2 linked regions of the Dyadobacter pollutisoli genome follow. The main gene of each other region encodes a partner of the protein of the gene in region 2 in a complex. Links are inferred from orthologs where the notes say so. Each region holds a gene or a part of one and is shown on either strand. Other genes may lie near its edges. The genes, in order: rpsO and rpsT.

Region 1 (15,969 bases), 760 kb from region 2 along the record:
AGACGGCCTGCTTTCGCTTGCATTAACGCTTCCGTCAATACTTCGAATGAAAGACCATTTACCTTCATATCCATTTGGCAAGCTGTGATACCGTTTTCAGTACCTGTCACTTTGAAATCCATATCACCCAGGTGATCTTCGTCTCCCAAAATGTCAGAAAGTACTGCGTATTTACCTGTTGCTTCGTCAGAAATAAGTCCCATAGCGATACCCGAAACCGGCGCTTTGATCTTTAATCCTGAATCCATCAATGCAAGTGATCCTGCGCAAACAGTTGCCATAGAAGAAGAACCGTTCGATTCCAGAATGTCGGAAACAATACGGATGGTATATGGATTGTCCTCCGCTTGTGGCAATACTTTTTTCAAAGCACGCAATGCCAGGTTACCGTGCCCTACTTCACGACGGCCAGGTCCGCGGTTAGGCTTCACTTCGCCTGTCGAAAATCCGGGGAAATTGTAATGCAGCATGAATTTGCTGTAACCATATTTCATCGGTGTATCCACGATTTGCTCGTCGTTTTTGGTACCCAGGGTTACAGTTGTCAATGATTGGGTTTCTCCTCTTGTAAATAAAGCAGAACCGTGTGCATTTGGCAAAAAGTCAATTTCAGAAGCAATCGGACGAACTTCATCCAATTTGCGACCGTCAAGACGAATCCGTTCGTCTAAAACCAGACGTCGTGAGGCTTCCCAAACCAGATCATTGAAATAACGCTTAGCCAATCCCAGGCTCACTTCCTCTTCCTCACTGATACTTGCGGTAAATTCTTCCCAAACAGCTTTGAAACCGTCTTTTCTAACCTGCTTGTTGGTAGAACCTCCTTGTGTTACCTTATAAATCTTATCGTAGGCGAACGATCTTACGCGCGCTTCCAGTTCTTCGTCAGAAGGATCGCCATCATATTCCCTTTTCTCTGTTTTACCAACAGCCGCTTCAAATTCTTTCAAAGCAACACATTGATCTTTAATAACAGCGTGAGCTATTTTCAGTGCTTCGATCACTTCTTCTTCCGACACCTCGCTCATCTCACCTTCCACCATCGCGATGTCATTGTAAGTAGCTCCTACCATTAGCTCAAGTGTAGCGCGTTCCAGATCAGATGAACTTGGATTTACTACATATGCGCCATCAATCTTCGCGATACGCACTTCTGATACAGGTCCTCCAAAAGGGATATCCGACGCAGCAAGTGCCGCTGATGCCGCCAAAGCTGCAAGTGCGTCAGGCAATGCATCCGCGTCAGCAGAGATCAATAAAATGTTTACCTGTACTTCTGCGTGGTAATCGTCCGGAAACAAAGGGCGCAGAACGCGGTCCACCAAACGGCTGATCAATATTTCGTGATCTGACAGTCGGCCTTCGCGACGTTGGAAGCTTCCCGGAATCCGGCCGGCAGATGCAAATTTTTCCTGATAGTCAACCGATAGCGGTAAAAAATCAAGACCTTCCTTAATATCCTTGTTAGCGACAACCGTAGCCAGCAACATGGTGTTACCCATTCTGACCACAACCGAACCATCGGCTTGTTTTGCTAATTTTCCTGTTTCAATGGTGATTTCCCTTCCGTCTGGTAAGGTTATAGTCTTGGTAACTATATTAAAGAGCATAGAATGTTTGATTTTTTGTAGCTGTGAAATGCCATCCTGACATTTCTGATTTTTAATTTCCGCAAAAAATCAGGGAACTTTCATAGTATTGAAGTTCCCTGATTTTAAATTACTTACGTATGTTCAATTCGGCAATAATCGCACGGTAGCGGTTAATGTCCTTTTTGTAAAGATAATCCAACAATCTTCTACGCTTTCCTACCATCTTAAGAAGGCCTAGTCTTGTGTCATTGTCTTTCTTGTGCGTTTTTAAGTGCTCGTTCAAATAGTTGATACGGTACGTAAATAAAGCAATTTGTGATTCAGCAGATCCAGTGTCTCCGCCTTCTTTCTTAAACCCTTTCGATTCGAAGATTTCAGCCTTCTTTTCCGCGGTTAAATACATGATTGTAACAACAGATTAAATATTTATAAGTATTTTACAGCACCCTGCTGCAAATAAGGTTGCAAAATTAAGATTTTTATCCCTATTATAAAAATATAATTTAACTATGATTGCATAAGCTGGGTTTTACCAAATCTACTTGCCCATCTTGTTTTAATTCTTTTGATCCACATTTGGTATACATCTTTCTCGAAAAGCCTTGAATCACTTTTGGCCCGATCGATGAAATACACACCCGCCAGAAACAATACGGTATTGGCCATCCAGGCTCCTACCGGCACAGCAAGCAGTCCTTCTTTCACCCATTTGTCGCCCTGATTGGTTAACACATACAGCAGGATAAAGAACAAAATCGAGACCAGTACCGGCACCCCGAAGCCACCTTTCTTAATAATCGCTCCCAATGGCGCACCTATCAGGAACATGATCAGGCACGACAATGCTTGGGTATATTTATGGTGTTTTTCCAATTCATACTTCGTCGCATCTTTCAGCTTCGTTTGCAAATAATCCGTCTGCGATTTCGTATAGCTGAGCATACTGTTTGACGCACTTTTAGTATTCAGCAGGATTTCCTTCTTCAAACTGTCAGAAACCGGCCTGGCCAGCAGAGAATCGATCCACTTGCCTTTTTTAATGTTCTTATCCGTGCCCTCTCGGTAGTTGTAGGAATAATACTGCTGACTACCTGCTACCAGGTTCTTCTGTGTTTCATTGTACGAATTACGAAGCGAATCAGCGGTCGAGGTCAGGTCCGTGATGTTTTTCATAAACTCATGGTATTTGAACTGCCCCTCGTCAGTACGCTTCATTCCGAAAGACGAAAGGCTTTCCGTCAGCCGGTAATGCCTGAACGAATTCCGGCTGAAATTAGAAAATCGTGAAGCGCCTCCTCCCGGCGTCGTAATGTACACCGGACGCGAACTCGATGAGCCGTTTTCGTCCGTATACCGGGTTCCATTGTAAAGCTCGATGACCAAATAACGGTTCTCATTAATAGAGTACATTCTACCGGAGTCTGCCAGGATAATTTCAGTATTGCCCAGTTCGTACGAACGGTTGTTATGCTTGTAGATCACCATGCCGATCAACTTGCCGTTTTCCTGCTTCTTATCAACCTTAATGCTATATCCGGGTAAATCGTTATAAAAGATCCCTTCCTTGATTTTCAAAGTAGCTTTTGTGGTTTTGATATCATATAGCAGACTGTATCCTTTGAGGTTAGCCCACGGAGAAACCCGGTCATTGAAAAAAAATGAAAATACGCTGATACCTACCGCAACGATGAAAAGCGGCGCCATGGCTCTCACGACCGATATTCCTGCACTCTTAATAGCTGTGAGTTCAAAAAATTCCCCGAGGTTACCGAAGGCCATCAGCGAGGACAGCAACATGGCAAGAGGAAGCGCAGTAGGAACGGTAATCAGACTAAAGAAGAAGAAAAGCTGGGCATAGTCTATAATCCCCAGATCCTTCGAAACGAAGTCATCTATGTAAAAGATCATGATCCTCATTAAAAAAACGAAAACCACGACCGACATTGTAATAATAAACGGGCCCCAGAAGGACATCAAAATAAGCTTATCCAGCTTTTTCATCAACTACCTACTATTTCTCTTAAATTATCAATAAATCCATCCCACAACGAATTCAGTTCATCCTGGTCACGATTGGCCGAGTAGTCGATCACCCGTAAAAAGGTTGTCTGGGTTAACTCGCTAACTTCCAGTTTTAGTTCCACATGGTTGTTATCGAGGTTATCATCGCTCGTATTTTCAAAGTCAAATCTTACTGCTTTGTTAATTCTTAGTCCGGTTTGCTTGGCAATGTGACTGTCGCCATCCCATTGAAAATCGAAACGGTGGTCAGGCAATACGGTTACTTTTTCGGCAAACCATTGTTCCAGACCCGAGGGTGTAGAGATATATGGAAATAGTACTTTGGGAGAGGAACGCAATTCGAATTCAGTAATAAACTTATATTTTTCCATAGGTACTAAAATTAAAAAGGGTGACCTTATCAGTTCCTGTCTTACATCCTGATTTAAAAATTGTAATATAGCATAATTCGACAATAAATGCCTGTAAAGTTAATTTTGCTTTTTTTAATAAATCATAAATTTGACATTAAATTCGAGAAACTGATTGCGTGATAACTTTATTTAACATACTTTTGCACCACAATTACGACGGCGGGGTAGCTCAGATGGTTAGAGCGTAGGATTCATAACCCTAAGGTCGGCAGTTCGATCCTGCTCCCCGCTACATTGCAATTCAGACATCCCCACCGGATGTCTTTTTTATTGTCCCTGCTTTTTGCCTGCTTGCAGAATTAAATTTCCAAACTTTCGGTTTACCATTTTAGGTTACACCACCGTATTCACCTCAGAACTGTATGAAATTATTACTCCAGTATCTTAGCCGGTATAAAGGGCTTATTTTGCTGGCCCTCGCCATGGCCGCTATCAACCAGATCTTTTCACTTCTAAACCCCTACATTCTCGGAAATTACCTCATCGATCCATATGCCAACAAGGCTGAGCAATTCAGGACCAACGGCATGGAAAATGAATTTTTCAAAGGTATCCTCCTCGGTTTGCTCATGATCATCGGCACCGCCATGATCTCCCGCATCGCCAAAGCATTTCAGGACTATGTAGTTAACGTCGTAATTCAAAAATTTGGTGCCAGCCTGTACACCGACGGGCTGCGGCACGCACTGCGTCTCCCCTTCCAGGATTTCGAGGACCAGCGCAGTGGAGAAACATTATCGGTACTGCAAAAAGTAAGGGCCGACTGCGAAAAATTCATTACCAGCTTCGTTAATGTGCTTTTTGCAACATTGGTCGGCATCGTGTTCGTTGTAATCGTGGCGTACAAGTTAAGCCCTATGCTGCCGCTCATTTACCTCGTCGGATCGGTAGTACTGGCATTCCTGACCAGCATACTCAGCCGCAAGATCAAAGCCATTCAGAAGAATATCGTTAAAGAAACCACTGCGCTCGCAGGTTCTACAACTGAATCTCTAAGGAACATTGAGCTCGTCAAAAGTCTCGGTCTTACCCAGCAGGAAATCACCAGGCTTAACACAACCACATTCAAAATCCTCAAACTGGAACTCCGCAAGGTGAAAAGCATTCGCTCGATCAGTTTCATTCAGGGTACTTTTGTTAACTTTTTACAGCAATGCATCATGTTCGCGCTGCTGTTTTTTGTGTTTAGAGACAAAATCACAGTTGGCCAGATGATGATGATGCAGTTCTATTCATTCTTCATTTTTGGACCATTACAGGAATTGGGTAATGTAATCCTTTCCTACCGTGAAGCGGAAGCTTCGCTCAACAACCTGCAAACCTTGCTGGCAAGACCTGTCGAGCACAAACCATCGAATCCTGACAGCATCAGCGAAATCGAGGCTTTACAGTTCGATAATGTGAAGTTCCAGCACCAAACTGCCACACGTCCTGCTCTGGAAGATATTTCGTTCGACGTACAGCGGGGAGAAACCATTGCATTCGTTGGTCCTTCCGGATCAGGCAAGACCACATTGGTGAAATTGCTCGTAGGACTATATCACCCTAACGCCGGGACTGTATTTTACAATAATTTTAATGGCAACAACATTGATTTTGACGAAATAAGGAACAAAATAGGCTTTGTAACACAGGATACGCAGCTTTTCTCCGGTACTATCAAAGAAAACCTGCTGTTTGTGAACCCCACTGCAACCGACGAAATGATCAATGATGTGCTCATGAAAGCGGCTTGCTACAACCTGCTTTCGCGGGCCGAAAATGGCATTGATACTGTGATCGGCGAAGGCGGCTTGAAACTGTCTGGCGGTGAACGCCAGCGGCTGTCCATTGCACGTGCACTGCTAAGAAATCCAAACCTGATCATTTTCGATGAAGCCACGTCCGCATTGGACTCATTGACCGAAGAAGAGATCTCCAATACGATCCGCAACATTACTGATCAACGTCAGCACATTACGGTCATGATCGCGCACAGGTTATCCACGATCATGCATGCGGACAGGATTTATGTTCTGGAAAAAGGTAAGATTGTTGAAACCGGCAGCCACGCGGCCCTTTTGGACGAAAAAGGCTTGTACTACGCTATGTGGCGGCAGCAAATCGGTGAGCGTAAAAGCGAGCAGATCCTGTCTGCCTGATCGCGCATTTAAAGGTTAGCAAGATTCAGGTTTCGTAGGCATACTACCCGGGATAATTTTGTCAGAAACAATAAAAGGTTTTTGCACAGGATTATCCCGATTTTTATGAAAGACACCCAGGAATTGAACTGGCCGCTCATTCACGACAGCATGCATAGTACCGGTTATGCGCTCATTAGCAATGTACTGGATCCCGATGAATGCAATGAGCTAATCAGCCAGTATGACAACAAACCGCTCTACCGCAAAACGATCGTCATGGAGCGCTACCGCTTCGGCCTGGGTGAATACAAATACCTGAGCTATCCATTGCCCGGCATTATTCAGCATTTGAGAGAGACCTTTTATCCTAAACTGGCACCTGTGGCCAACAAATGGATGCAGGTACTGAACATTCCCAAAGTGTATCCGGCAGAGTTCAATGAGTTTCGTGACCAATGTCATAAACTGGGACAAACCAAACCGACCATACTGATTCTCAAATACGGCGCTGGCGGACACAATACTTTGCACCAGGACCTTTACGGCGAAGCGTTTTTCCCGATCCAAATGGTATTGTTTTTGAACCAACCCGACCGTGACTATACCGGCGGAGAATTTGTAATGACACAACAAACACCCCGTGCACAGTCCAAAGCCATTGTACTGAAACCCCAACAGGGCGATATCCTCCTTTTTACTACCAATTTCAGGCCGGTAAAAGGCTCCAAAGGCTACTACCGGGTTAATATGAAGCATGGGGTGAGTGAAGTTCACGAGGGGAACAGATATACCCTCGGTATTATTTTTCACGATGCATTGAGTTGATCATGATCAAACATTTGGAATTAGGCAAGCCTTCATTTGCAACAAGCCGTAAGCTCAAACAGCTTATTGACAATGGTTTGATTAAATTTGGAGGAAATAAAAACCTGAAAATATACGGTACATTGGCATGCAGGTCAGGCAAGCGAATGAAGCGGGAGAACCGGGTTTTCTTTTCTTCCGGTCAAGAAGCCGTAGCGAATGATTATCGACCGTGCGGACATTGCATGAAAAAGGAATATCAGGATTGGAAAAAACTCACGAAAGGTCCTTAACCGCCAGACTGCGCCAGAGATAAAACACGAGGTAGCTCTCCCAGCCTTTGAATGCATTGAAAAGTGCCTCTATTTTAAGCGTTTCGCTTCTGTCCTGAATAATATTATGATGGGAAAGCGCATTCAGCAAGCCAATGTCGCCGTGCGGAATGCCTTCCGGCTCCTTCAACGACTTCATCAGCGCGTAATTGGCCGTCCAGGCACCGATTCCTTTGTGGTCCGTCAAAGCCCTTTTTCTTGATGTAAAATCTGGCAATGCTTCGATGGCTGACTTGCTCAGCGCCCCACTTGCAAATGCTTTGGCAATACCAATGATGTACTCCGCCTTTTTCTCCGAAAACTGCATGGCTTTAAGCTCATCCATTGTGGCCTGCGCGAGTACTTCGGCCGTCGGGAAGACAAAGTAATGTTGCCCGTCGTGTTCAATTTTACCGCCAAACCGCTCCACCAGCCTGCGTTTCACCTTATAGGCAAATGACAAGTTGATCTGCTGCCCGATAATGCACCAGCAAATTGCTTCAAACAAGTTATCAATACCAATCAATCGCAGACCTTTAAAATCATGGACCATGTACGCCAGTCGCCCATCCAGGGCCAGCAGATCATAAAATGGCTGAATACTTCTCTGCATATCAAACCATTCGGTCACATATGCAACCAAGTAGTTCTTACTTGCTGGCGATACATTGCCCTTCAAAACCGCTATTTCAAGAAATGGGCCACTTTCCCGAATGCTCGTCAGGACTATTTCTCCGTCGATTTCAAGTGCTTTATAAATGGTATTATCGCTGATGACGTGCAAGCAGTCATCGTAATTTCGGTTTAGGAACCATAGACATTCCTGAAAGCTGAAAAGCGCCGGTATCGGTACTAAGATCTGTTGATCAGTGTTCATGCATCAAAATTACCAGTGATCCCACCCCTCCAAAACCTGATTCTTGCTGCATTGAGGTTAGTGAATGATTTTAAAAACAAGTTCTTTGAGTAATTCCCCTTCCGAAGTAGAGACACCATCCAGCCCCTTCATCCGTCCGTCGCATTCGCGCAGGTAATGAATGATATTGACGACCTTACCTAGCGGATAGTTTCGCGCAGCCAGTAAATAGTCTTTTACAAAATAAGGATTTACACCCAGCTCGGCCGACAAACCCTTTTCGGTCTTGTCCCTGCTGGCATGCGTGAGCAATAATTTGGAGAAAAACCCGAACAGAATGATCAGGATCGGCGCCAATGGATTGTCTTTTGAATTGGCTGAAAAGTACGTCGCGATCTGGTTTGCTTTCATCACGTCCCGGATCATCAGCGCCTTTTGAAATTCAAATACATTATACTCCTTGCTGATACCCACAAATTTCTCGATCGCCGCCGCGTCGATCCCCTCATCTACCCGAAGGTTCACCATGATCTTCCTGATCTCGTTGGAAAGCCGTTTCAGATCGTTACCGATATTGTCTACCAGCATTTGAACCGCTTTCGGGCTTACCTTCACGCCTTCCTGCTGGCAAAATGACGAAACCCAGTCGGGTAATTTATTATCGTACATCTTCTTGGACTGCACGACCACGCCATTGGTATTAAATGCCTTGATAAACGTCTTTCTCTCGTCCGCATTGGCATGAAAACAAAATACCAGCACGGTACTGTTCAATGGATGCAACGCATACTCTTCCAGCCTCGCCTGCTGTTCTTTTTGCTCAATACCGCCCAGCTTGTTGGCGTCTTTTACAAGAATCAGCTGCCGTTCGGCCATAAATGGAAACCGCCGTGCGTAGCTAAGCACACCTGCTACGTCCGTGTCTTTTCCATATAACACAAACTGGTTAAATCCCTTCTCTGCCTCCGAAACCACACGTTTTTCCAGCTCCTCAGCGATGGAATCAATGTAGTAAGGTTCGTCTCCGTGCAGAAAATAAAGCGGTTTGTATTTTTTGCTTTTTATTTCTTTGAGAATGATGTCCGGTGTCTGGGCCATTGTAAAGTTCCGGCGCGCCGGGAGAATTTGAGGTTAATGCAGTTTCAAATTTACCAGTTCTAACCGATTTTAGGCCGCATTTTCTTGAATAAACTGATCGGCGTTCTTTTGGAGATCGGGAAAAAAAAGCAAAAACTTCTCGTAATAAAACGCCTCATTTTCCCGCAAATCATTGACTGCATTGCGGATAGGTTCCAAAAACGGTGCACGCCGGGACAGCCGCTGAAAAGTAATGTCGATACCCTCCATTGTCGCGTAAGTCGTGAGCCAGTCCTGCCTGACCATCGACCGTACCATCGGGATCATTTCCTCAGGTATCAGGTGCTCGTTCCGCTCGATCAATGCGTACATGCCATGCGCGTATGCAAACAATGGTTCAGGATTATAGTCATTGAAATTCCTGGCCAGAAAGTAGTCAAAGTAAATGTCCATCACGATCCCCGCCAGCTTCCCCTGCGCTTTGGACGCAATATCCTTGGCTTCGTGGACCTGCTGGTGCGTGTCCGTAAAGAAATCAATAAAGCGGTGCAGTTTGAGTCCTGTGACGTAATCCTTATTCCAGGTAGCAGTTTTTTCTTCGGTTAAACGTCCTTTGATGAAATCGCCGACATAATTTCCCATAATCACCCCCTCGTCGCTGCCAGACAATAAAATGTGTGCTAAAAAATTCATACAAATGACATTTTGGCAAATTTGCCGTACGTTTGTTCCAGCCAATCCAGATGGAACAATTATTTTACAACAACCATTATTTTAATCAAACTAGCAAATGAAAGTCGAAAAAAATAACGTCATAGCATTGATATATAGCCTTAGAATTCCCGATACCGACGGAGAAACTGATGTAGTCGAAGTGGTGACGGAAGAGGATCCAATGTATTTCATTCAGGGCATCAGCGGCCTGCCAGAAGGCTTTGAAACTCAGATCGAAGGCCTGTCAGCAGGAGACACTTTCGAATTTGTTGTGGCCCCGGAAGAAGGTTACGGTGAATTTGACGAAGAAGCGATCGTTGAGCTGCCAAAAGCTGTATTTCAAATGGAAGACGTAGATCAGGAAGAGCTTCTTCAGATCGGTAACATCATTCCAATGACTAATGAAGACGGAGAAAGAATGCACGGTCAGGTAGTCGAAATCAAGGATGACCTGGTGGTGATGAATTTCAACCATCCATTGGCAGGAAAAGAAATGCATTTTTCAGGACAGATCCTCTCGGTACGTCCAGCTACTCCCGAGGAAATCAGCCACGGCCACGTGCATGGCGCGGGTGGCGTGCATCATCATTGATTTTAATGAGTGAATGGGTGAGTTAGTGAATGAGTGAATATCGGATCCATTCACCCATTCACTCATTCACCCATTCACCCATTCACTCATTCACTCATTCACTCATTCACTAATTGACCCTATACTGCTCCACCTCCACGCCGAAGCGTCTCAAAAACTCCACTCCCTCTTCTACTGCAATGCCTTTGTAAGCGGCGTAAGAATTCAGGAATATCACCTTTTTGATTTTCATCGTGTAAATCACCCTCGCACAGGCAATGCAGGGCGCCAGGGTTACGAAAAGCGTAGATCCTTCAATATTTGACCCATTTTTTACTGCAAAAAGAATAGCATTCTGCTCCGCATGAAGCGCCAGCGAGCAGCTTCCTTTTGCATCCCTTGGACAGCCTGTTTCAGGAAACTCTTCGTCGCAGTTATGCGTACCTGCCGGCGGGCCATTGTACCCGATCGAAATAATCCTGGTATCCTTAGTAAGCACGGCACCTACCTGCGCTTTTATGCAATGAGAGCGTTGAGCCAAATTTTTTGCCAACTCCATATAAATCTCATCAAATTCCGGCCGCAAATTCGTTGTAAGTAAAGTCATTCGTTGTTTCAATAGAAATTTATTGCAAACTTATATAAATGACGACTGGATTCAACATCGTTTCAAAAGTATGATAAGGAGCGTTCTGCTAGGTCTTATATTGGTAGCCAAAAGTTTTTCTGCGTTTTCACAGCAGGAAAGGATTGTTTTGGACTTAGCCAAAGAATCCGCGGCGTTGTTTAAATCCTACAAATTCTTCATTCAGGACGTTGAAGATCAGCGGACGGTTCCTGGCACTGCAATGGGCAAGGTGATCGCGTTGGGAAAAGAAATACCGGTAGTACTACCTGCGAAGGCTGATAAGGAGCTGTTTAACTACTGGTCATTTGCTGCTCCCAAAAAACCACAGACGTACCTGCCGCTGTACATTACTATTAGGGATCTGTCCCTTATCGAAAAACGCATGGGACCCAATAAAGTGACGGGGGAAGTGAAACTTTCCATCAGGTTCAGATGGTACCGGAACATGCAGCCGGTGGAGCTCACCAACTATCAGACATCCGCCACTTACACCCGCCCGGAAAGGGATTACGACTATGCCAAGCTCGTCAAACAGCTTTTGGACCAGTCATTGACCCATTTTCAGAAATGGATGACGCAGAATGCCGGTAAAAATCCTGCATTGGCAAGAAACCTGCTGCTTGTTTTCAAGGAGATCAACAATACCAGTGCAGAAGATACTGTGTTTTATTCTCCCAAAAGACCACTGATCTGGGACGATTTCAAAGTCAGGAACGGCAAACCGGGAAGCCGTTACGCGGCGGCTGTTTTCACCAGTTTTGGATACGAAGGCCGGTCATATCCCAAAGATGACGACCTGGTCGTCGAAATCGGCCTTAAAATATTCATGGTCAAAAGCATGTCGTGGGCGCGTACGGACTCACGTAATGCAGGCACATTGCGCCACGAACAGATCCATTTCGACATTACCAGGCTGGTTGTTGAAAAATTCAAGGAGCGCCTCCGAAAAGCCGAGCTGACCATCGAAGATTACGACAGTGAAATCCAGTATGAGTTTTTGGAGGCGTTCAGGCAAATGAATACCGACCAGGAGCAGTACGATGGCGAAACCGGCCATGGACTTAATGATGGTGTACAAGCCGCCTGGGACCGTAAAATTGCTAATCAGATCGCCACTGTTTATTCTGTCCAGTAGTTTTGAATTAATTTATTTTTGGAGCTACAAATACTACTTCACCGATCTCCTTACTCACCACATAATTTTTGATATAAAAATCATAGGCATCGCGATCCGCAGCAAAACCGGCGTCACTGGCAATGTATAATGTGTTACCATGCTTGAAGCTTATAACAGCATGCCGGGGAACCCGGTGCGCAACCTGGTCATCGCCCATATAGTTGGCTATACTTCCGCCAAGCGAGTAAGTGACAAACAGCGCAGCAACAACCACCGAATATTTGAGATACAAATATCCCCTTGTGAAACAGGCGTACCAGATCAGCAGCACTAAAACATATAAAAAGACGACCTCCACGCGATCCAGAAGCAGGTTTTCGATTAGATAGCCTGGTAATAATTTCGGAATGGCTACTGAAAAGTCAGTCAGCCACGCTGCCATTTCTACGACCTTGCTGACAACCCATTCAATCCAGACGACATTCAGTACACTCACGAGCAGCAGGATAATCGCAGCGGGGAGCAGAATATTGGTAAAAAGAATTACAAATGGATTCACCAGCCAGAAATACGTCGGAAACTGATGAAAGTAGTACAAACTCAATGGAAATGTCGCCAGCTGGGCAGTAAATGACAATGCGGACACTTGCCATACATATTTAATGACACGATTCTCAGGAGCTAAAAGGCTTAGTATAGGCTCATATAGCAGGAAAATACCGGTCATCGCCAAATAAGAAAGCTGAAAACCCACATCATACAACGCAGAAGGATCAAACAGCAAAATGAGGAAGGCTGAGATCGCCAGCGTGTTCATCGCCTGATGCTTGCGGCTAAAAACCTCTGCTATTACAAACACAATGCACATTAATGTAGCCCGCTGAACGGACGGCGGGAGGCCGGTTACCATGGCGTAAAAACCCAGTAATGCAATCACTAAAAACAGATAGAGAAACCGCCCGTACTCCCAGCGCTTGACCCAGCCCAACAAAAAACTGATAACCAGAAAGATAATCGCTACATGCATCCCTGAGACCGAGAGAATGTGAATAGTACCCGACGATACGTAGTCATCCACCTGCTCCGTACCAAGGTCGTCGCGCCGACCCAGCAACATGGCTTTGACCAGGCCGTAAGCTTTGCCATTCCGAATATGCTGCCGAAATTGCTCATCCGCCCATTGTGACACCTGAATACTCCAAGACGCAGGATGGTTGCGCCAACCGGCATTCGTAACGACCTGAAATGAGCCAGGTCTCAAATAATCCGTCCAGAGAACTCCTTTGTTTCTCAGATATTGTTGATAGTCAAACTGGGCAGGATTAAGCGCTGCCACTGGTCTTTCGAACCTTCCCCATACCACAACATGGTCACCGGGATTGGGAATTATGTCCGATCCGGGGTCAATGCTGATGAGTGAATTGGTATGAATGCTAACCCATTGCCCATTGTTAAGAACGCGGGTTACGCTGGCTTCTAAACGCAGAGACTTGGGGCGTTTCTCGGGCAGGCTCCTGACTTCGGCTTCGTATGCAGTGTAATTTATACTTTGCAACACCTCAATTTCATCATTGCGCTGCGCTTCCACTGTTACTTCGCAGAATGCTGCGATCATGACCAGAAACAATGAAAAACTTGCCCCAAATGCAACTTTGGCACGTTTGAAATAAAAGCCACAGCAAGCCAGGGCCACCAGTAATGCCAAACCCATGAAGACAAACTGGCTGATATCCAGGAAAGACATCAACCAGTCGGCAAGCAAAATACCGGCAATAAAACACAGTACCATACTGACAAACGGAGCGCGTGTGAGCATAAGCCTACCGGACTACAAAACGTTTGGTAATGGTCTGCGAGGCGGTTGTGACCTTATAAAAGTACAGCCCGCTTGGGAAAGTCGTTACGTCGAGATTAGTACGGTTCGCCACATCAGCGACGACCTTTTGCCCTTTTTGATTGTAAACACTAACTGTGTAAACATCAAAATTGGGCGTAAAAATATTGGCAGAAAGTATTTTATTCACCGGATTAGGATAAATTTCCACCAGTACCTCGTCACCCGTGATCTTTGAGTATTCGACCAGCTTGGCCCTTCTCGGGCTCAATGCCAGTACGGCATGCATTCTCTCCTTTTGATCATTTGTAAAAATGCTCATGCAGGCGTCGGGAGAATAATCCATGTAATTTTCAATCATATTCCGGGTCACCGTCGAACGACATTGCGAGTAAACCGGTGAGCAGGAAAGATCTGTTGTTTCGTTTTTAGTATAAGCCGTGGGGGTATCATCACAGTAGTCGGTACCACAGTTCCGGTCGCCCCAGATATGGATCAGCCCTAGCCAGTGCCCTACTTCGTGCGTGGTAGTCCTGCCCAGGTTATAAATCGAGCTGGTAATAGCTGACGAATTCCTGCCAAAATACCTTGAATCAATGATCAGGCCGTCGGTTAATGCATCTGTTTCCTCATTCTCGGAAGTGGCAAGGCCATTGGTCCTGTCATTAATTTCCGTTACTACCGGAAACTGCGACGTGCCCAGATACCGGTCTGTCAGGCGGCAAACCCAGATGTTCAGGTATCGGTTGGTGACCCAGGCGGGAGAAATTGCCGCCAGGTCGTCCGCATCGCTGATCGGACTGAACTGCGCTTTGACATTGTAAGTCCGCAGGACCGTTACCAGTTTGAACCGGATCTTGGTGTCCACCGCCAGGGAATCGGTGTAAAAACCTTTGTAACCAGATGCATTGCCGTAGTCTTCATTCAGCACATCAATCTGGCTTTGAATCTGTTCGTCGGAGATATTTACGTTAGTTGCCCCCCCCACTTTGCGGTCGGTTTGGTTATGAACAACGTGCACGACAACCGGAATGGTAATGATCTCGTCAGCGGAAGTTCGCAGACTGGCCTTATTTGAATTGATATGCCGCTCTATTGCCTCCTCTGATCTAAGACGAAGGTTCAACAGTGCAGGATTCTTTGCCAGCCGGAGAGAGTCACGCTGGGTACTCGCACAACGTTCCGGTAATGTACCGGAAAGTTGTGCTGATACCAGCTCAGAACTGCCAAGGACGAGCAATAAGCCCAGCAGGATACTACTGCTCCGATTTTTCATAAGCAGCAAGAATATCCTTAACAAGCCGGTGCCTTACAACGTCCGAGCCATCCAGTTCTACAAAACTGATCCCTTTGATCCCTTTCAACACGGTCAGCGAATCAATCAATCCTGATTTCAGGTTCTTAGGAAGGTCGATCTGGGATTTATCACCGGTAATGATAGCCTTCGAACTCGGTCCCATCCGTGTCAGGAACATTTTCATTTGCATCGGCGTCGTGTTCTGCGCCTCATCCAGCAATATAAATGCATTGTTCAGCGTACGACCACGCATATAGGCCAGCGGAGCGATCTCTATGACGCGGCTTTCCAGGTAAAGTTTCAGCTTTTCCGGGGCGATCATGTCATCCAGCGCGTCGTAGATCGGGCGCAGGTAGGGATCTATCTTCTCTTTCAGATCACCTGGCAGAAAACCAAGGTTCTCCCCTGCTTCTACGGCTGGACGCGTGATGATGATCTTTCTAACTTCCTTATTTTTCAATGCCCTGACCGCAATGGCCACAGCTGTATATGTTTTACCTGTACCCGCCGGGCCTACCGCGAACACGAGATCGAATTTAGAGGCCTGCTCCACCAGTAATCTCTGATTCGGCGTTTTTGCCTTTACGACCAGCCCTTTGTTACCATAGAT
Region 2 (15,740 bases):
CCATAAGGTTTAATAACCATACAGCCTCTCACCGCGGAATTTTCGGCCAAATCGGCTCTTTTTACTAACTCATTGTACCATTCGGAGTAATTTTCACTTCGGGTTGGCAGGGCTTTACTCATTCTTAGGATTATTTTGTAATTGAAATGGAGTTTATCGTTAAATAGTACCTCCTTTTTTAGGAGTTGCAAAGATAGTTTTTTATGTTAACTTTGGAATTAATGTATTGTAACAGACGTTTACTTACTTGTACGGAACGGAATTTTATATATATTAGCAACAAACTTTTAATCCTTTAAAGCCATGAGTACGATCAATAAAGCAAAATATTTGTCTTTGCTAGTGTTGCTGGGAGCTTGGGGATGTACCACAAATCAATATGTATCACGTTCGGGTGGCGGATATGACGACCTTTATGGCGGGAATCCTAATTCCGGAGTTGTGTTAAATGACCGAGGTGCAGATCAAGTATCCCGCTCTGACAATCCGGATTATACTTATACCGGAGACTACGCCGAATCAGGCACCAGCGACTACTACGACGAATCATACCTTTCATCACGCAGTGTAAAACGAGCAATTTCCAGTGATGTAGGTTACAATGCAGGGTTTACCGACGGATATAACCTTGCCACAGCCAATACTTTACCATATTATGGCGGCCTTGGTTCTTACTGGCCAGGCAGCGCAATGAATATCGGGTTCCAGTTTGGATTTGGTAACTCGTTCAGAATGCGTCCTTATATGGGCTTTGGAATGGGTTCCATGATGCTGGGATATTCGCCTTGGGGATACGGAAGCATGATGGGATATGGTTATGATCCATTTGGTTATAATTCATGGGGTTACAGTCCATGGGGTTACAGCAACTATGGATACGGATATGGTGGCTACTATGATAGCTTCTACGGCGGAGGCTATGGTTACAATCCCTGGGCCTACAGCCGTCCGGTGATTGTCGTAAATAGCAATTATGAAAGAGGTCTTTCAAGAACTTATGGACCACGTGTTGCTTCCAATGTAGGTGGCAGCAGATCCAGAAGTAATGATCGTTATAACTCGGGTTCTGTAAATACGCCAAGATCAGCCACAGGCTCGGGGGAACGCAGCGGCAGAAGATCGGCCAATACGGTTTCGGCCAGTGATACTTACGCTTCACCAAGATCATCCAGAAGTTACGGACGGAGCGGAGTCGCCGATGCAGGTGGCAGAACAAGCGGCGAGTCTTACGGTTCAAGAGGAGCCTCGGGAGAAGGAAACAATGTGTACTACTCTCGTCCACGTTCATCTGGTAGCAGCAGCTATTCTTCTGAAAGTGGGAACACAGGAAGTTATGCTTCACCACGTTCGTCACGCGGAAGCAGCGGAAGTTCCTACAGCACCCCGTCTTACAGCACCCCTTCACGGAGCCGGTCGGATTATAGTGCTCCTTCTTCACGCGGAACCTACTCTACACCAAGCAGAAGTACTGAATCATACAGTGCACCCACCAGGACTTACAGCGCACCAACTTACAGTGCACCGTCAAGAAGTTACAGTGCACCAGCCAGCAGCGGTTCGTCAGGCGGTGGAGCTACCCGTTCTTCGTCAAGAGGACCGAGATAATTGTAGCGGCCCGTGCGTGACGCATAGAATTTGATATACAAAACCCTGCAAGATGTCATAATTTTGCAGGGTTTTCGTTTAGCTAATAGTTAAATTAAGATTCCGGTTATCAGTAAAAATGCCATGACAAAACCATATTTATGGGCATCACTCACCATCGCCCTGCTCGCTTCCTCTACATCCTATGCTCAATATGCAGCCGACGCACTGCGCTATTCAGAAATGAATCAGACCGGCTCGGCCCGGTTCCAGGCCCTGGGTGGAAATCATGCATCATTAGGAGGCGACCCAAGCGCCATTCACGGCAATCCTGCAGGATTGGGGTTCTATACTCGTTCTGAACTGACTATTAGCCCTGCTGTAACTGGTATCAGTACGAAAACCGATTATCTCGGAACAGGCAATTCAGATAGTAAAGCCAATGTTAATCTGGCGCAGGCATCGTTGGTGATAGCCAGTCAGCCGGGCTTTCAAAGGAAATGGAAGCGATCGTCACTGGGCATTTCGTTTTCACGCCAGCAATCATTTCAAGATACTTATTATTATTCGGGACGTAACAACAGGAGCGCATACCTGGACAATGTTGTTGAGAATGTGAACAGAAACAAAACCTCTGTTGCGCAACTGGAAGCCGATTTTGAAAGCGATCCAACCAAAGGCGGACCAGTCGCTTTTTCAGTGCCCGCAGCTTATTATCAGATGTACCTGATCAATCCGACCACTGCGGCTGGCCCTCCTTATAATGCCGTTGATCAAAGCAGTGTGGTAGATCAGGCAGGGTCTTATAGTGCAACTGGGGCAAACACCCAATGGACTCTTGCCTACGCGGGAAATCTAAATGACAAATTTTACATTGGTGCCAATGTTGGTTTCAGCAGGCTGCGTTACAAATACAGCCGTACCTTCCGTGACAATTACATTGACAGCCCCGAGCTAATATCCATCGAACAGGGTGAGGACCTTACCGTGACCGGAAGCGGTATTAATCTTTCGGTTGGTGTGATATATAAAATCAATCCAATATTTCAACTAGGCGGAACAATCATCAGCCCGACATTTACGGCCATTAAAGAGACTTTTTCTCAAAACGTGAATGCTCAATATGTCGACAACCTGGTGACGGGTCCTGACGGAACATTGATCACTCCTCCATATTCAACCTTGCCTCTTGCACCCAATGACTTTGAGTATAACCTGGTAAGCCCGCTAAGGGGCAATTTCGGGGCTACCGTTTTTTTACAGGACAAAGGTTTTATCACAGGATCTATAGAGTACGCGGACTATAGTATGATGCGTGCTAAAACCAGTTATTTGAGCAGTACTGACAATACTAATTTTAAGAATGATACAAAGGCAGAGATCCAGGATACATATAGAAGCGCAGTCAATTTCAGGTTAGGGGGCGAGTTTCGGGCGAATGTATTCCGGGCCCGCGTCGGAGGTGCCTATATTTCCGATCCATACCTGAGCAGAAATGATGGCATCGACAGAAGCAAGCTATTGTTTTCGGCTGGTGTGGGTGTGAGAACGAGCAGATTTTTTGCCGACCTGACTGGCACGATGACCACGTATAAGTCTGCATTTACTCCTTATTCTTTGAACAATGTACAAGATTATTCCTCCGTTGAAATTTCCAACAAGCCTGTTAATGTGATGTTGACGCTGGGGACTTTCTTCTGAAAGAAAAATAATGAAATGAATTTAAAAAGACCTGCAAACCGCGGGTCTTTTTGTTATAGAAGGGGTTCGAGGACTTCCAACAGGTGTTTCACCTCGATCTCGCCGCTCAATGTCATATCGGCCTGGGAGTAGTAGGGTAGGCGCTCGGTTATTTTACTTTGTAAAGTATCTTGTAAGGAGGCTGTTCCCGAAAGAATCGGCCTGTCGTCTTTGCCGTGGTTCTCGATCCGTCGCGCCAGATCAGCGGCCGGTACGTCCAGGAAAATGCTGATACCCATTTTTTTGATAAAAGACATATTGTCATAAAAACAGGGGGTACCCCCGCCCGACGCCAATACGATCGCTTTTTGAGCTCCCGTTTCCTTTAATATCCGGCTCTCAACTTCACGAAAGTAAGTTTCTCCTTTTTGACTAAAAATAGAAGGAATGTCCATCTGCTGATCTGTTTCAATCAACTTGTCGAGGTCAACGAAGCGGTATCCCAATGCCCGCGCCAGTTTTTTGCCAAGGGTAGTTTTGCCGGAAGACATCATTCCGACGAGTATAATGTTTTTCATTGAATGCTGGTTCTTCCGCAGAGCTGCTGCTATTTTACCAATTTTATAACTTCCTCAGCGGTAGGAGTGTCATTATAATGCCACTTTCCTTTAACCGTTCCCTCTTTCAGTAGCCACAGGCCGGGATTGGAACGTGAAATCGTCTTCAAAACAGTCGCGTCCACGTAGTAATATGGCGCGTTGAGCTGATGTTCGTTCAGGAATTTCTCGATCTCAGAGCTATTGCCGGAAGTTAGAATGACGGGGTCAATGCCCTTTGTCCGTACGTTATTGATGAGCTTATTCATGTCCGGCAAAGCAGCCGTGTTAATGTCGGTCAGATTTTTGATGATCAGAAACAGCTTTTTGCCTTTGAATGTTTCTTCGGTGAAATCTCCTGCATCATTCCATACTTTGTAATCGGTGATCTTTGGTTTAGCATCCTCATTGAGAACCACCATTTCTTTGAAAACCAGGGTCGTGTCGCTCGGGTACTTTTCGAACTCGAATTTTTCACCTCCTTTTTCGAAAATATACAGGTAACGAATCGGTTCCGAAGGTTTGAGTTGAGCGGGAATGTTAGCTCCCACACGATATGGCAGCAGATCAATAATCGGTAAATGTCTCAAAGAGTACACGGCAATCGCGAGCGATGCAATGGTCGAAATGACCACAATGATACCGGTGGGGAAGGCTTTGAATTTTTTGCGGTAATAAACGATGACAAGAATCAGCGCCAGCAGGAACAAATCTTTTCCAAATGAAGTCCATGGAGTGAGTTTAATGGCCGCCCCGAAACATCCGCAGTCGGTTACCTTGTTGAAATATGCGGAGTAAAAAGTTAGGAAAGTAAAAAACAGAATAATAGCCAGAAGAAGCCATGAAATCGTTTTTGGCTTGTATGCCACCAACAACGCAATGCCCAGGACCACTTCGGCAGTACATAGGAATACCGAAAAGTAGAGGGCAAACGGAACCAGTGAAATGAAAAAATCATGGAAAGCGGGAAGATCAGCTGCGAATACTTCGAAATATTCTTCCAACTTGTATTGGGTCCCGATCGGATCGTTGAGCTTGATCAGACCGGAAAATATGAATAGCAGTCCTACTATGACACGCGAAATCTGAGCAAGAATTTTCATTTCAGATGGGTTAACGGGTTCGCCTTCCGGCTGGTTATGATTAGTTAGTCTGCAATGAATTGGATTTAATCAAACAGAAGACAGAGTAATTGATAATGTCCTGGTAACCAGCTTTTACGCCTTCAGATACCAATGTGTAGCCCTGGTTATCTTCAATTTGTTTGATCCTTAGCAGCTTCATCAGGATGATATCGGTCATGGAACTTACGCGCATATCGCGCCAGGCTTCACCATAATCATGATTCTTATTAAACAAAAGCTCTTTTACTTCGTTCACCTGAATATTATAAAGAGTGGTTAGATCCGACTCGTCGATGATTTGCTTGCCCTCGCTGGAAGCGATCTGGATCAATGCCATCACGCAATAGTTGATAATTCCGATGAATTCGGAGGATACATCTTCGCTGACCTTTTGAACACCTTTTTCCTGAATGGTGCGAATTCTCTGAGCTTTGATAAATATTTGATCCGTAATGGAAGGAATGCGCAGAATGCGCCATGAAGTTCCGTAATCTTTATTTTTTTTTGTAAAAAGATCTTGGCAATACTGAATGATTTCCTGATATTCCGCTTCTGTGGATTTCACTGTTTAATTGGTTTACTGCATTTGTGGCGTTAGTAACAAATTACCTCATATTCATCCTATTGCCCGCATTTAACAAGATTTATGTCGCAAGTTAGCAAAAAAACGCTCAACGTAAGAGGTCAGCTTTTCGATCTGTCAACGCCAGTGGTGATGGGAATACTCAATATGACCGAAGATTCTTTTTACTCTGAAAGCCGTGTTGGAACCCACAACGAGCTGATTGACAAAGCCGGGAAAATGATCGAGGAAGGAGCGGGCATTATTGATATCGGCGGCTATTCTACCCGGCCCGGTGCGAAGGAAATTGACCAGCAGGAGGAGGGAGATAGGATAGAATCGGCTGTCGAGCCGCTCAGTAAGTATTTTCCTGATTTGGTGATTTCTGTTGATACCTTTCGTGCTCAGGTGGCAAAAAGAGGGATACAAAAGGGCGCACATATTATTAATGATGTTGCTGGCGGGAGCCTGGATATGGAAATGTTTGATACGGTGGCCGCATTAAAAGTACCTTACATTCTGATGCACATGCGGGGAACACCCCAGACAATGAACCAAATGACGACATATGGCCAGCTAATATCGGAGATTATCAGCGACCTTCAGGCCAAAGCCGTTGAGCTAAGAAAGAGGGGAGTGGCGGACCTGATTATTGATCCCGGGTTTGGATTTGCCAAGACGATCGCACAGAATTTTGAATTGATGCGGCATTTGCCTGAATTCAGTTTACTGGGGTATCCGGTGCTGGCAGGAATTTCGAGAAAGACAACCATTTACAAAACGCTTGGAGTTTCAGCGGATGAAGCATTAAATGGGACCACGGTGCTTAACACGCTGGCATTACAACGGGGCGCCTCCATTCTTCGTGTGCATGATGTCAGGCCGGCGATAGAAGTGGTAAAACTATGGATACAGGCTGGTAACTGTATGAATTAAAATAGTAATTTAGTCGCGAAATAATATTGATTTTCATATGCGTGTGGGTTTTTTGAACATCAATTGGGCTGACGTCCTGGATGTTTTTTTAGTGTCTGTTCTTCTTTATCAGGTATATACGCTGGTGAGGGGAAGTATTGCAAGCCGGGTTTTTCTGGGCTATTTATTTGTATATGTTTTTTATCTGGTTGTAAAAGGATTGGGTTTGGGCCTGCTGACTGCCATTTTACAGTATTTTATGGGTGTGGGAGCTGTGGCTTTGATCGTTATTTTTCAACAGGAAATCCGTCGCTTTCTGCTCATTATTGGCAAATCAACGGTGTATACCAATAATGGTTTTCTCAAAAAGGTAATGGGGAATTCCGTAAGGGATTTCAAAGTGGAAAACCTTAGAGACATCATTGATGCCAGCAAAACCATTGCCGCTAATTTTACCGGGGCCCTGATCGTAGTTAATAAGCGGGACGATCTGAGTAAATATGTGGAAACGGGAGAATTGTTGGACGCCCGTGTTTCCAAGCCACTGCTTGTGTCGCTTTTTAACCAATATAGTGAGTTGCACGACGGCGCCGTAGTGATCGTGGACGGGGTTTTAAAGGCCGCCAGATGCGTACTTCCTGTTGCAGATGGCGTGGACGTACCCTCCTCACTGGGCTTTCGTCACCGGGCGGCAATGGGAATGAGTGAAGCTACTGACGCGATTGTTATTGTTATTTCAGAGCAGACAGGCAAGATTTCACTGGCCGTGGAAGGGGAGCTGCACAGCAATATTCCATATAACGAGCTGGAAATCCGGATCGAAGAGTATCTGGCATCGGACGTTCAGCGGATGCCGAAGTAGCCGATGAAAGATTCTCAAATATATTTCCCGCTAAATTTGGCATTTTAAGAAGCAATTTCTATTTTTGCAAACCGAAATGAGAAATAGAAAAATATCAAGTACAAAATAATGGCAAATCATAAATCAGCTTTAAAAAGAATTCGCGCTAACGAAACTAAGCGTTTGCGTAATCGTTACCAGCACAAAACTACACGTTCGTACATAAAGAAATTGCGTGAAACGACTGATAAGGCAGTAGCTGTTGAAGTTTACAAAACTGTTTCTTCAATGTTGGATCGTTTGGCAAAGAAAAATATTATCCATAAGAAAAAAGCTTCTAACCAGAAGTCGAAATTGGCCAAATTGGTTAATTCACTTGCGATAGCAGCATAAGACTTTTCTAAAAGGAAATAAACCCCGGTAACTTAATTGCCGGGGTTTATTTTTTTTATTGTATATTGCGATTTCATGAAAGAAACCTTGTAGGGCGCTCCGCCCTACAAGGTTTCTTTCATGAAATACGTTTTATATTTTTCAAACCACCTAAAACCTAAATTCTGGTACATGAAAAAAGTCGCATTATTTGCCGGTTTGGCAGCTCTTGGAAGTCTTCCGTCGGTTGCCCAATCACCCATTAACTTCAATGCACGCGGTCTGGTTGTAGTTTCGGACGCAGATATGGCAGCTTCGGCACTTGTTGATGGTAAGTTATTGAGGGACGTCACATCGAGAGATCAGTTAACGACCATCAAATTTCCGGTTGAGAGAGGAAGTAAAGGGTTAGGTACCGCATTGGTGTCCAATTCCGCCCTGGCAGGCTCGAAGGGACTAGCTGTTCCCGTAAACGGGGGGCTGGCCTTTGTTTTGGAAAACCGAATCAGACCGGAAGATGCTGTTGCTGAGTATAAAGATCCGGCAAAGGAATTTCCGGCGGGAGAAAAACTTTTTGTTGTTGATATAACAAATCTGGCTGCTCCAAAAGCTAAGTTTGGTTTCCCGGTAGGCAGAAAGCCAACAGCGATAGATATCAACAAAAACGAATTAATCCTTTCTACAACCGACGCCGGTAAGGAATTGGTATTCATTGAAGCCGGACCGGACGGTAAGCCTGCACGTTTCCTGAATTTGCCAGCAGCTATTGATACAGCCAATAAGATCGTTGATCTTTCCTGGCATCCATCGGGTGATTTTATTGCTTTTACACTGGACAACTCCAATGAGGTAGGATTATATAAAGTAATCAGAGAAGCTGGCAAGTTAAAAAATGTCGAAATGGTTGGTAAGCCAATAAAAGTGGGTACAGACCCTACCTTTGGACGTTTCTCGCCTGATGGAAAGCACTATCTGGTGCTGGATTCAAAAGCTGCGGCTGGAAAAGGTACCGCAGAAGGGGATGTAGTGGTTGTTGATTTTTCAATGGATGGCGCCGTCGAACACAAAGTGGCAGGGCAGGTTCCGGTAGGTATCAACACCGGCTCTTTTGCGATCAGCCCGGATGGGACAATGCTGGTAGCAGTAAATGCAGGAAAAAGCGGCGCGCCGTGGACAGAAGCAGGAGCCGGAACAGGCGCTTCGCTCACATTATGCAAAGTTGCGGCGACTGGCGTCCCTACGAAAGTAGCCGACTATCCATTTGAAGGTATTTTCCCTCAAAGTGTCGCATTTGATAAAGACGGCTCTAACCTGGCCGTTGGCGTTTGCGAGTATCTGGAGTATGGCAGTGGAAATGGCGGTGTAGAATTCTGGAGTGTAACAAAAGGGGATACCCCGGCACTCAAAAAGCAAGGCGCGAAGATCAGCGTGGGCAGAGGGGCACACACGTTACGCGTGATTCCTTGATCCAATCAGTTTTTAAATTGCAACGGGCCGGCGATTACCGGCCCGTTTTGTTTGCTTTTAGTTTATTCAAACATGCTAAATCGGCGTGTTTTTTGTAGTTTTGCGGTCTCATTCATAAAAATCAATTTTAAGATGATTACGGTTCAGAACGTATCCTTACGATACGGTAAAAGGGTATTATTCGACGAAGTAAATATAAAATTTGTCCCGGGTAATTGTTACGGTGTGATTGGAGCTAACGGGGCAGGTAAATCGACATTTCTGAAAATCCTTTCAGGAGAAATTGAATCGCAAACCGGAAGTGTCGGCATGAACCCTGGTGAAAGGATGACATTCCTGAAACAGGACCAGTTTGAATTTGATGCCTATACAGTAATGGATACAGTGATTTTGGGACACGAACGTCTTTACAAAATCATGAAAGAGCGCGAGACGATATACGAAAAGGAAGATTTTACAGATGCTGACGGAGAAAAAGCTGCTGATCTTGAAGCTGAGTTTGCGGACCTGAATGGTTGGGAAGCGGAAACCGAAGCAGCGCAGTTGTTGAGCGGCCTGGGGCTTGGAGAGGAGCTGCATTCGGCATTGATGAGTGATTTGAATGCGAATGACAAAGTGAGGGTGCTTCTTGCGCAGGCCCTGTTTGGTAATCCTGATGTTCTTTTGCTGGATGAGCCTACCAACAACCTGGACGTGGAGACAGTTTTGTGGCTGGAAAACTTCCTGGCGGATTTCAAAAATACGGTCATCGTTGTATCCCATGACCGCCACTTCCTCGACGAGGTTTGTACGCATGTGGTAGACATCGATTTCAGCAAAGTGCAAATGTTCTCAGGTAACTATTCATTCTGGTACGAATCCAGCCAATTGGCCTTGAAGCAGCGCCAGGATGCGAACAGAAAATCAGAGGATAAAAAGAAAGAACTTGAAGAGTTTATTCGCAGGTTTAGCGCCAATGCTTCAAAATCCAAGCAGGCAACGTCCCGCGCGAAACTATTGGAGAAACTGACGATCGACGATATCAAGCCTTCGTCCCGTAAGTACCCATACATTGCATTCAAGTCGGAAAGAGAAGTGGGTGATCAGCTTTTGCGCGTTGAGGGATTGGCCAAAACCGCAGACGATGGTACCAAGCTTTTCGAAAACCTGAGCTTTAATGTTAATAAGGGTGATAAAATTGCGTTTGTAAGCCGCAATGTAATGGCTATCAGCTCGTTTTTTGATATCATCAATGAGATTCAGAAAGCGGATAAAGGTACTTACACCTGGGGCGTTACAATCACCAAATCCTATTTCACCAAGGACCCTACATCTTTCTTTGATGTCGATCTAAATCTGGTGGACTGGCTTCGTCAGTATTCTGAGGAGAAGGATGAAAGCTTTATCCGCGGGTTTTTAGGCCGGATGCTTTTCTCGGGAGAGGAGTCGTTGAAGAAAGCGAAGGTGCTTTCAGGAGGTGAAAAAGTACGTTGTATGCTTTCTCGCACCATGCTTTCGGGTGCGAATGCGCTGGTTTTGGATGATCCGACCAACCATCTTGACCTTGAATCCATTACGGCATTGAACAATGGTCTGATCGATTTTCAGGGCTGTCTGTTGTTTTATTCCCATGACCATCAGTTCGTGCATACCATTGCCAACCGGATCATTGAGATAGGGCCAAAAGGTATTCTCGACAAGTTGATGACCTACGACGAATTCTTAAAAGACGAAACCGTCAAACAGCAGCGACAGAAGTTGTATTAAGAAAAATAGAATAGCTATAAAAAGAAACAGGCCTTCGTTATCGAAGGCCTGTTTCTTTTTATAAGGATTACAATCCTGCTTAATCGTAGCTCAAACCGTACTGTTTCAGTACATCCGCCGGAACGCCTTCCCAAACATTGGGAGTATTGCCTACGTAGCCAAGGTCATCGATACCTATCCTTGACGTATAAAAGCCCGATGCTGTGAGGTTACGCATCAAATTAAAGAATGCCACGCCCTGGCTTAAAGCAGGTTTTGCTTTTTCAGGATAAGCGATGTCGTCAATGATCTGCAGTTGCTGCGCTTTGGTACTGAGGGTAAAATTCTTCTTGAACCGTTTGTTTGATTCGATATCGAGCCATTTGAGTCCTCCCCGCAAAGGAATCTGGTTTTGAGGCATATCCTTGGCGATAAATTCTATAAAATCGGGGACACCTGCTTGTGAAGCGCTTCCTGATTTTGCATCGGCTGGAATAATGATATCAACAAGAACTTTTATCGTGGCTAATTCAGCAACTGTGAAAAATTTCTCTTTCATCAATTTGGCGTCACGGATCGCTTCTTCCTTTTGCCTTCCACCCGGGATCTTGATCGGGGTTTCCGGTGGGGTCATCGTATCTAGTTCTCTCTGCTCGGCAAGGGCTACCTGCGGATTAAGCGCGGTAATTCCCAGAGAGCTAAGCGTCAAGGCTTTAAGTGTATCTCTGCGTTTCATAAGGTATGATTTGAAACAATGTTCAAATGATTAGATATTTTTTGATTTAACCTGATCAACAATGAATTCCGATGCTCTCATAGATAGTGCAAGGATCGTCCAGGTCGGGTTTTTATCCGCTTGTGATACGAAAGAACCTCCATCTACCACAAATACGTTTTTAGCATCATGCGCCTGGGAGTACTTGTTGAGTGCCGAAGTTTTCGGATCATTACCCATTCTCACAGTTCCTACCTCGTGAATGATACGACCGGGGGCTGCAATACCATAGTTGGTGTCCGCACCTGGTTTTACACCATTGGGAACTCCACCCAATGCGTGAATCATTTCTTCAAATGTATCATGCATGTGCTTGGCCTGCTTGATCTCGTAATCCGACCATTTGTAGTGGAAGCGAAGTACAGGAATACCGTATTTGTCAACTACATTCGGATCGATCTCGCAATAGTTGTTGAAATCGGGTACGGCTTCACCACGGCCGGCCATTCCGATATTCGCTCCGTAGAAGCGCCGGTAATCCTCTTTAAGAGAAGCGCCATAGCCACCAGCAGGCTTCATCACACCATCTTTGGTAGCATATTTACCGTTCAGGTGCTCAATTCCTGAACCGAAACCATAACTTGGCATACCCATACCACCACCGTATTCGATGTGATAACCTCTTGGGAAATCCAGTTTTTTGTTGTCCAGCCACCACGGCGTATACACGTGCATACCACCTACGCCATCTTCATTGTACCGCTTGCGATCCATTAAATGAGGGAGGAATGCTCCACGGGACGCGCCTGTGGAATCATGCAGATATCTACCTACTACTCCGCTGGAATTGGCAAGTCCATTCGGGTGACGGTCTGATTTAGAGTTCAATAGCAACCTGGCCGACTCTCCTGCGCTTGCCGCAAGTACTACCACTTTGGCTTTAATTGTATGCTCGGTAAGTTTTTCGCGGTCTACATAAGATACGCCTGTTGCAAGTCCCGTAACAGGGTCGGTCAAGACCTCACGCGCCATTGCATTGTTGATCAAGGTTACGTTACCGGTCTTGATAGCAGGAATACAAAGAACTGATGAAGAAGAGAAATCCGCGTAGGCCTGGCACGAGCGAGAACATTGACTGCAATAAAAACACACGCCGCGCTGATCATTGATGGGTTTGGTAAGGATCGATAAACGCGAAGGAATAACGGGAATGTTCGCTTTTTTTCCAGCTTGTTTAAGGAACAATTCGTGCAAACGTGGCTTGGGAGGAGGAAGGAAAATACCATCCGGCTCATTATCGATGTTTTCAACAGTTCCAAAAACACCTATCAGCTTATCTACTTTGTCATAGTACGGTTTCACATCGTCATAACCGATCGGCCAGTCATCGCCAAGGCCGTCGATGCTTTTTCTTTTAAAATCTTTTGGCCCGAAACGCAGAGAAATCCTACCCCAGTGATTGGTGCGTCCGCCGAGCATACGCGAGCGGAACCAGTCGAATTGCGTTCCATTTTTACGGGTATATGGTTCGCCTTCCAGTTCCCAGCCACCCCATGCAGCATCGAAGTCTCCGAATGGGCGGTGGGTTGAAGCACCGCGTCTCGGTGATTCGTAAGGCCATTTTAATTGCGTAATGTACTTTGGATCAGCAGGATCAAAATATCCGCCAGCTTCCAAAAGAGCCACTTTGGCACCCTCTTTTGCAAGTTGGTAAGCTGCCATTCCACCTCCCGCTCCTGAGCCTATTATGCAGACATCAAAAACAGCAGGTTGTTCTTTGATTTGAAACATGGTAAAAGGGTTTTAGATAGTATTATTTAATCAATAAATATAAACAGGGATTGCGTAACGGGGTGCTTTTATGCCAAACTTTCAGGGTTATTTAAAAACAATCTAAATGAGATGTCGCGGATTTAAAATTCACAGGAGTTATTTTTGTATTCTTAAAATCGAACAATATTTTGGCAATCACCGGAACTGAACTAAACGTTGCAAAAGAGTTTCTTATTAAAGGAGAACTGGTAGCAATTCCTACCGAGACCGTGTACGGGCTGGCCGGAAATGCGTTGAATGAAAAAGCAGTTTTGTCCATTTTTGAAGTAAAAAACAGGCCTGCGTTCGATCCCTTAATCATTCACACGGATTCGGTCGAAAAGGTGAAAGAATACGTGTCGGATTTTCCCGAAAAAGCGCAGCGACTGGCTGAGCACTTCTGGCCTGGCCCGCTGACATTGCTCTTGCCCAAGAAGCAAATTATTCCTGATCTGGTCACTTCCGGATTGGATACGGTTGCGGTGCGCATTCCCAAGCACCCGATGCTGCTGGACCTGCTGGCCAGTCTTACTTTTCCGCTGGCCGCTCCGAGTGCGAACCCATTTGGATACATTAGTCCTACCAATGCGGGGCACGTTAATCAGCAGCTGGGCGACAAAATTCCCTACATATTAGACGGTGGCGAGTGCGAAGTTGGAATTGAGTCCACCATCATTGGCTTTGAAGGTACGGATACCATTGTGTACCGGCTGGGAGGTCTGGCCATTGAAGACATAGAAAACGTGGCAGGCCCGGTGATACTGATGCCGCATTCATCCTCTGATCCCAAAGCCCCTGGCATGCTCAAAAGCCACTATGCTCCGAGAAAACCATTATACCTTCAAAGGAAGAATGATATTTCTGGTGAGAATAGTGAGCTGACGGGTTATTTGTTATTTGACCGATATCTGGAAGGTGTGGACAGGAAATACCAGCGGGTTTTGAGCCCTACCGGGGATATGAAGGAGGCGGCACACCATTTATTTGCCTACCTCCGCGAGCTGGATACATTGCCGGTAACCACTATACAGGCCGAATGGGTACCGATGACCGGGCTCGGACTGGCCATCAATGACAGATTGCAAAGAGCATCGGCAACCAAATGATGACAATCTGAATGCATACTACTTGAAAAAATGGGGATGAAAATTCATCAGAAATACTTCATCGGTAGCCCTGGTGATGGCAGTATAAAGCCAGCGGATAAACTCTGCATTGATCTGCTCTTCGGGTAAGTAACCCTGATCGATAAATACCGCACTCCATTGTCCCCCCTGCGCTTTGTGGCAGGTAAGCGAATAGGCAAATTTGACCTGCAATGCATTCAGATAGGGGTCTTTACGCAAAGCCTCGATCCGCTCTTTTTTTGATTTAATATGAAAATAATCTTCCAAAACTGCCTCATATAGCTTCTTGTTGTCCTCCGAGGACATGGAAGGAGAGGCAGAATGCAGTGTGTCCAGAAAGATTTTGGCGTCAAACTCTGGCTGTTTTTCATAGTCACTCAACCGTAATGTGACGTCCGCAAAGCGGAAACCATACATTTCCTGCGTTTTCCGGATCTTTAAAAGTTCGACAAAATCACCATTGGCAATAAAGCCAGCCGGCGATTCCTCATCGAGAATATTATAATTATTGCGTACCACCATCAGTCTGTCACCCGCATCGAGTTCTTCTTCCGAAAAATTGATCATTCGACGGATGTACTCATTGTATTGAACGGCTGATTTATTGGAGCGGGTCAGAATGATCGAATTTTCCTGCCCATATTTATCGTACGCGTACCGTAAACCTTCTTCCAGTTTTTCACCCGTCATCTTGAAAACATCCCGGTAGGAGCGGGTAGTGATCTGAATTTCAGGTTTTTCAGCTGCAAGCTGGTTTCTTAACAAAGTGGCATTGAACAATATCCCCGACTGCTCATCCTGGCGCATTACCTCTTTGAGCTCCTCCTGAAAAACAGACATATAGTAGGTTTTTTCCAGATAGTCACCGTCCAATGCAGGACTTAGTTCTTTGCCCACCGGAGGAAGCTGCGCAACGTCGCCGACCAGCATGAGCTTGTTGCCGGGATTTTCAAATACAAAATCCACAAGGTCGGCCAAAAGGCTTCGGCTTCCAAAATCAGCCTCGTCGGTGATCATAGAGGCTTCATCGACTATAAACAACGTGTTGTCGTGGTAATTTTTTTGACGCTGGAATGTCAATGTACCCGAGAACGAGTCCGCAGTTTGTTTATAAATTTTCTTATGTATCGTCAATGCGACTTTGTCGGCATAACCCGACATTACCTTCGCTGCGCGACCCGTCGGCGCCAGCAAAATGGACTTGTACCCAAAGTTTTTGA

Evidence for each region.
Region 1: rpsT (region 2) and rpsO share a complex: the UniProt entries of both Bacillus subtilis proteins name them as parts of the 30S ribosomal subunit. The link is inferred for Dyadobacter pollutisoli from one-to-one orthologs.

Annotation. Positions count from the first base shown.
Region 1 is NZ_CP112998.1:2,404,844-2,420,812, forward strand. The notes cover bases 358-3,262. They hold rpsO (30S ribosomal protein S15), read right to left. Parts: upstream 1,996-3,262; coding sequence 1,720-1,995; downstream 358-1,719. Other genes in these bases: ON006_RS09875 (polyribonucleotide nucleotidyltransferase), read right to left, coding at 358-1,610; ON006_RS09885 (LptF/LptG family permease), read right to left, coding at 2,100-3,262. Also shown: more of ON006_RS09875, read right to left, coding at 1-357; more of ON006_RS09885, read right to left, coding at 3,263-3,593; ON006_RS09890 (START-like domain-containing protein), read right to left, coding at 3,593-3,985; ON006_RS09900 (ABC transporter ATP-binding protein), read left to right, coding at 4,390-6,168; ON006_RS09905 (2OG-Fe(II) oxygenase), read left to right, coding at 6,274-6,975; ON006_RS09910 (Ada metal-binding domain-containing protein), read left to right, coding at 6,978-7,247; ON006_RS09915 (DNA-3-methyladenine glycosylase family protein), read right to left, coding at 7,231-8,142; holA (DNA polymerase III subunit delta), read right to left, coding at 8,200-9,219; ON006_RS09925 (acyl carrier protein phosphodiesterase), read right to left, coding at 9,289-9,891; ON006_RS09930 (FKBP-type peptidyl-prolyl cis-trans isomerase), read left to right, coding at 9,989-10,504; ON006_RS09935 (deoxycytidylate deaminase), read right to left, coding at 10,614-11,090; ON006_RS09940 (DUF922 domain-containing protein), read left to right, coding at 11,161-12,246; ON006_RS09945 (ComEC/Rec2 family competence protein), read right to left, coding at 12,254-14,044; ON006_RS09950 (T9SS type A sorting domain-containing protein), read right to left, coding at 14,049-15,338; ON006_RS09955 (PhoH family protein), read right to left, coding at 15,319-15,969. UniProt on the Bacillus subtilis protein: One of the primary rRNA binding proteins, it binds directly to 16S rRNA where it helps nucleate assembly of the platform of the 30S subunit by binding and bridging several RNA helices of the 16S rRNA.
Region 2 is NZ_CP112998.1:1,637,606-1,653,345, forward strand. The notes cover bases 6,388-9,063. They hold rpsT (30S ribosomal protein S20), read left to right. Parts: upstream 6,388-7,431; coding sequence 7,432-7,695; downstream 7,696-9,063. Other genes in these bases: folP (dihydropteroate synthase), read left to right, coding at 6,388-6,482; cdaA (diadenylate cyclase CdaA), read left to right, coding at 6,520-7,323; ON006_RS06875 (lactonase family protein), read left to right, coding at 7,867-9,063. Outside these bases: proS (proline--tRNA ligase), read right to left, coding at 1-122; ON006_RS06835 (hypothetical protein), read left to right, coding at 304-1,605; ON006_RS06840 (hypothetical protein), read left to right, coding at 1,729-3,285; ON006_RS06845 (shikimate kinase), read right to left, coding at 3,339-3,842; ON006_RS06850 (BT_3928 family protein), read right to left, coding at 3,872-4,963; ON006_RS06855 (DUF1599 domain-containing protein), read right to left, coding at 5,004-5,549; more of folP, read left to right, coding at 5,631-6,387; more of ON006_RS06875, read left to right, coding at 9,064-9,141; ON006_RS06880 (ABC-F family ATP-binding cassette domain-containing protein), read left to right, coding at 9,274-10,887; ON006_RS06885 (gluconate 2-dehydrogenase subunit 3 family protein), read right to left, coding at 10,967-11,602; ON006_RS06890 (GMC family oxidoreductase), read right to left, coding at 11,633-13,372; ON006_RS06895 (L-threonylcarbamoyladenylate synthase), read left to right, coding at 13,543-14,499; ON006_RS06900 (ATP-dependent DNA helicase), read right to left, coding at 14,518-15,740. UniProt on the Bacillus subtilis protein: Binds directly to 16S ribosomal RNA.